Crateriforma spongiae: one gene and its partner. Each later gene encodes a partner of the first gene's protein in a complex. Links are inferred from orthologs where the notes say so. Each region holds a gene or a part of one and is shown in the gene's direction. Other genes may lie near its edges.

Region 1 (2,930 bases):
CACGCACACCAACCACCGCGTCGGGCAAACCGACCGGGCGGAACCAACACACCATCGCCAGCCCGTGCTCTGTCCGCGGTCGTGGTTATTGGTCCGGACAAGACGTCCACCTGACGATCAGCCCCGCACCGGTCAACACCGGCGTGCGGTTGGTCCGCAGCGATCTGCCCGACCAGCCTTCGTTGCTGGCGACCACCGACCGCAGCGACGCGATCAGCTTTCGAACGCTGTTGCGTGACGGCGATGCTTCGTTCGCCATGGTGGAACATCTGATGGCCGCTCTGGCCGGTCTTGAAATCGACAACTGTGTGGTCGAAATCGACGGCGAAGAAATGCCCGGCCTCGATGGCAGCAGCCTGGCCTTTGTCGAAGCCCTGCAATCCGCCGGTCTGGTGATCCAAGCCGACACACGCATGCAATTGGTGATTCACCAGCCGCTGCGTCTGAGGCACAACGATGGTTGGATCGAAGCCACACCTTCGATCTCCGGCGAAACCTATTTCGAATACCAGTTGAACTATGGCGATGACTCGCCGGTTCCCGCGGGCAATTTCGGGATCGAAATGACGCCCCATCGATTCGTACGACAGGTCGCACCGGCACGCACGTTCGTCACCAAAGAACAAGCCGATGCGCTGCACGCATCGGGCGTCGCCAGCCACGTCACCCACCATGATTTGTTGGTGTTCGACGACGACGGACCGATCGACAATCCGCTGCGTTATCGCAACGAATGCAGCCGGCACAAAACACTGGACATGATCGGCGACTTGGCTTTGGTGCCTTGTGACCTGATCGGTCGATTCATTTCACACCGTGGCGGCCACATCCTGAACGGAATGCTGGCCAAGCGACTGAGCGAAATGCTGACCCAACAACGAGCCGGCGAACAGACACGACGAAAAGTGGCCTGACCCCTTTTTTGAGCGACGCGGCAAGGTTTGTGAAAACTGAACTTGCTCGGACGCACGCTGATCGCCTACTTCATGACAAATTCAACACAACCCAACCGACGCCCGGAGACGACATGGGTGCCCAGATAGAAAAAACCGCCGCGGTGGACCCAAGAGCCGAACTGGGCCCGAACGTTCGAATCGGACACTTCTGTGTCGTCGGTCCCGATGTCAAAATCGGTGAAGGCACGGTGATCGAAGATCATGTGACGATCAAGGGTCACACCAGCATCGGTCGTGACAATCACATCTTTGCCGGATGCGTGATCGGGACCCATCCGCAGGATAAAAGCTATCGCGGCACCAACACCCGCGTGGAAATCGGCGACGGGAACACCTTCCGCGAACTGTGCACGGTCAATCGCGCCAGTGAAAAGGAAGACGGCGTCACTCGCGTCGGTGACAGCAATTACTTCATGACCCAATCGCACATCGCCCATGATTGCAAATTGGGTGATCGCATTGTCGCGGCCAACAATTGCATGATCGGTGGCCACGTGCACATCGGCAACGATGTGACGATCGCCGGCGGCGTGGGCATCCACCACTTTGTTTCGGTGGGACAGCTTAGCTTCATCGGAGCGATGAGCACGGTGCTGCACGATGTGCCTCCGTACATGATCGTCGAAGGCGCCAACGCACGTCCGCGTTGCGTCAACGTCGTCGGTCTGAAACGCAACGATTACCCTCAAGACGACATCAACGTCTTGAACCAAGCTTTTCGATTGCTTTACCGCGCCCGCGTCGGAGTTGATGCGGCCCGCGATGAACTTCTTAGCATCGGTCCGATTCGGCCCGTGCTGAGGCACCTGTTTGATCATCTGGAACACACCGGTGGCGGACGTCATGGACGTGGCCGCGACCGAAGGAAAGCCGCATGAACAAGTTACGTATCGCTGTCGTCGGTGCCGGTCACCTGGGACGGATCCACGCCAAATTGCTGGGCCAAGTCGACGACGCGGAACTGGTCGCGGTGTGCGACCCGTTCGAATCGGCACGCCAGGTTGCCGCCGAATCGCTCGGCGTACGCACCTGTGCCGATCCCTCGGAAATCGTCGACCAGATCGACGCGGCCGTGATCGCCGCCCCGACCGATTTGCACTGCGACATCGCCAAGTCGCTGCTGAAGGCCGGAAAACACTTGCTGGTCGAAAAACCGCTGGCTTCCGACAGCAGCGATGCCCAGCGTCTGGCCATGCTGGCCGCCGCACGACGGTTGACCCTGCAAGTCGGTCACGTCGAACGATTCAACCCCGCCTTCACCTCCCTGGGTGACCTGGCACGCGACGTGAAGTACGTCGAAGCGGTCCGTGCGTCCAGCTTTCCCGGCCGTTGCCTGGATGTCGGCGTCGTGATGGACTTGATGATCCACGATCTGGATCTGGTGCTTTCAATGACCGATGCGCCGGTCACGTCGGTTTCGTCCAGCGGGCTTTCGGTCATCAGCGATCACGAAGACGTCGCTGAAACGCGGATCGAATTCGCGTGCGGCATGGTCGCCAATCTAAAGGCGTCGCGGATCAGCCCGACCCCCGCACGGTCGATGCAGATCTTTGGGGCAAACGGGTTTGCCGACATTGATTTTGGAAAGCCATCCGTTTCGGTGGTTCGGCCGGCCGACAGCGTGGTCGATCGCACCTTCGACTTGAACGCCGAAACCGACAACCCGCTGCGATACAGCGGCGAACTGTTCCAAACCAAGCTCCGGTGCGAGACCATGGAACTGGAACCGCGAAACGCCATCCTGGATGAACTTCACGATTTTGTGATCAGCATCCGCAGCGGCAGTGCACCCGCCGTCGATGGTGCCGCCGGTGCCCGTGCGGTGGCAGTGGCCGATAAAGTTCTGCAATCGATCCAGCAACGAAGCTGGTACAGCGACGCGACCACCACCGAACGCGGACCGCACGCATTGGTTCGGGAATCGATCCAAATGGCCAGTCGACGTGCGGCTCAAGACCGCCGCGCTGCCTGATC
Region 2 (2,999 bases), on another replicon or contig:
AGTGCACCCGTCACGGTGCCGTCGCATTACGCGGGTTCCCCACCGACACGGTCGAATCGTTTGACCAGGTCATTCGTGCCTTGGAGGTCGAGAACTTTCCGTACGAACGTTCGCTTTCCAACGCCGTTCGGATCAACCGAACCGAGCGAGTGTTTTCGGCCAACGAAGCACCGCCGGAGGTGCAGATCTTCTTTCACCACGAGATGGCACAGACGCCGCTGTACCCACAGTACATCTTTTTCTATTGCGAAATCGCAGCCGAACAAGGTGGTGCAACGCCACTGTGCCGCAGCGATGTGCTATACGAAAAGCTGCAACAACGTTGCCCCGACTTTTGCGACGCGTGCGAACGTCACGGCCTGCAATACACCAACGTCATGCCCGGCAGCGATGACCCGACGTCGGGAATGGGACGCAGTTGGCAAAAAACCCTGGGCGTCGAAACGCGAGACGATGCCGAAGCACGATTGCGGACGCTCGGCTACAGCTTTCTTTGGCAAGACGACGGATGTTTGAAAGCCGTCACACCACCATTGCCCGCGGTGATGGAAGTGTCCCCAGGACGCAAGACTTTCTTCAATCAATTGATCGCGGCATATTGCGGGTGGAAAGACGCCCGCAATGATCCATCCAAAGCCATTCGTTTCGGCGATGGATCACCGCTGGATGCCGACGCGGTTTCCGTCGCAATCGAACTGTCCGATGAACTGGCGTACGACCACGCTTGGCAACAAGGCGACATCGTCCTGTTGGACAATCGTGTGGCGATGCACGCCCGACGATCGTTCGTGGGAACGCGAAAGGTCGTCGCGTCGCTGGCGGAAATGCAAACTCAGTCGTTGGTGACCGCGTGAGCGGCGGTGCCCCCGACACACCGGAAACCGACGCAGGTCCGTGGTACCGCGGCGTGACACGGTACCAATGGTTGGTGCTGGCGATCGCTTGTGCGGGCTGGGTTTTCGACGTTTACGAAGGCCAGATTTTCAATCTGACCCGAAACGACCTGTTGGGCGATCTGCTGGAAAACCCCGAGGCTGGGCGACAGTTTTGGGGCGACGCCTTTCTTGCGATCTTCCTGGCGGGCGGAACCATCGGCGGGTTGCTGTTCGGTTCGCTGGCCGACCGATACGGCCGCAGCCCGATCATGATCGTGACGATCCTGATGTATTCCCTGTTCAGCGGGCTGACGTACTTTGCCAACGACATCTACACCGTTGGCGTGTTGCGTTTCTTGGTCGCCCTGGGGATCGGTGGCGAGTGGGCGGTTGCCGCCAGCCTGGTCAGCGAAGTGTTTCCCAAACGTGCCCGCGCCCAGGCATCAGGAATCTTCCACGCCAGCAGTATCCTTGGCACTTGGCTGGCTGCACTTGCGGCCATGCTGGTGGGAGTTCATTGGCGTTATGCGTACTTGCTGGGCGTTCTGCCCGCGCTGTTGATCGTGTGGGTTCGGGCCAGTGTCAAAGAGCCCGAGCGTTGGCAGGCCCAGAAAAATTCCGAACACGCGAATCAACTTGGCAGCTTCAAAACGCTGCTGCTGGATCCGCGATGGGGTTGGGTCGCGGTCCGTGGAATGTTATTGGCTGCGGTGGGACTGGGAACGTTCTGGGCGGTGACCGTTGCTGGCCAGGACCTGATGCGTGAATTGTTGTTATCCAACGGTGTGGACGAAGACACTGCTGGCAGCCGAGCGAAGTTTGCCTATGGGATCGTTCAAGCGGCCGGTGGCGGCCTGGGATTGTTGTCCTTCGGTCCACTGTGTGCCAAGTTCGGACGCAAACCGACCTTCATTGCGTTTCAAGCCCTGGCGCTATTGATCGTACCGATCACCTGTTTTGTCCCGCAGACCTATTGGCAGCTGATCGTATTGATGCCCATCTTCGGATTTTTGACGCTGGGGATGCACAGCGGTTTTGCGATCTATTTCCCGGAATTGTTTCCGACCCGGATTCGCGCCACCGGTGCAAGCTTTTGTTTCAATGGCGGCCGCCTGATGGCTGTTCCGGTTTTGCTGTTAAGCGGTTGGTTGAAAGACCTGGACACGATCGCACTGCCGACCGCGGTGACGGTTTTGTCATCATTGTTCATCGTCGGAATTCTGATCATGTTAACGTTGCCTGAGACCCGACAACGTGATTTGATCGAAGACTAAACCGACCATGGATGACACCACCACGATGATTCTGATTGCGACCGTGGCCGCGATCGCAGGATTCGCCCACAGCGCGATCGGTTTCGGATTTGGAATCGTGTCGCTGTCACTGTTGCCATTGATCGTGGATGTGCGTCAATCGCACATCGTCGTTTCGACCGCCAGTGTTCCGGTCATTCTGATGGCCGCGTGGTCGTTCCGTCATGGGTTGAATTGGCGTGACGTTCGTCCGGCCGTTATCGGCGCGATCGTCTTTCTTCCCATCGGGCTGATGCTGTTTGAATTGATGCCGATGGGGTGGCTGGTTCGCGTAACGGGACTGGCCATCCTGCTGATGGTCCTGATGAATTACCGAAACCGGCACCGGAAAACCGGTTGCGATACGGACGGACCGGGAATCGTCCCGGCGGATGCAGCCACCACCTGGCCCTGTTTCATCGCGGGCGGACTGGGCGGCTTTCTGGCCGGTGCGGTCAGCATTGCAGGGCCGCCGATGGCCGCATTCGGATTGAAGCGAGGCTGGCCCGCGGAACGATTCAAAGCGTTCATGAACTTTTATCTGCTGGTCGTCGCGATGTACAAAGTCGGCGGGATGGTGGTGCGAAACCTGATTGATCGCGAAGCTCTGATCCAGGCCTGTTGGCTGGCCCCCGCTGCGGTCGTTGGCATTGTGGTCGGCGCCAAAGCCAGCCGTCACTTTTCCAACCGCTGGACCGAGGCTTTGGTCACGACCAGCCTGCTGGCGATCGCGGTGTATTTCATCGTCGGCTGATCGAGCAACCGACCATTGATCGATCCGCCGCCGAAATTACCGGCAAACGAATCAATCCTTCAATCCTTGCTCCCGCTG

Evidence for each region. The genes of interacting proteins can lie anywhere in the genome.
Region 2: the proteins of lpxA (region 1) and HFP54_RS06140 are in contact, whole or in part, in a crystal structure (PDB 4J09), measured with the Escherichia coli proteins. The link is inferred for Crateriforma spongiae from one-to-one orthologs.

The regions. Positions count from the first base shown.
Region 1 is NZ_JAAXMS010000004.1:161,999-164,928, reverse strand. It holds lpxA (acyl-ACP--UDP-N-acetylglucosamine O-acyltransferase), read left to right. Parts: upstream 1-1,027; coding sequence 1,028-1,834; downstream 1,835-2,930. Other genes in the region: HFP54_RS12125 (Gfo/Idh/MocA family oxidoreductase), read left to right, coding at 1,831-2,928; HFP54_RS12135 (UDP-3-O-acyl-N-acetylglucosamine deacetylase), read left to right, coding at 1-914.
Region 2 is NZ_JAAXMS010000002.1:531,963-534,961, forward strand. It holds HFP54_RS06140 (MFS transporter), read left to right. Parts: upstream 1-850; coding sequence 851-2,149; downstream 2,150-2,999. Other genes in the region: HFP54_RS06135 (TauD/TfdA family dioxygenase), read left to right, coding at 1-854; HFP54_RS06145 (sulfite exporter TauE/SafE family protein), read left to right, coding at 2,157-2,921; HFP54_RS06150 (MDR/zinc-dependent alcohol dehydrogenase-like family protein), read right to left, coding at 2,981-2,999. UniProt on the Escherichia coli protein: Probably transports across the inner membrane the two dehydrated forms of N-acetylneuraminate (Neu5Ac), 2,7-anhydro-N-acetylneuraminate (2,7-AN) and 2-deoxy-2,3-didehydro-N-acetylneuraminate (2,3-EN).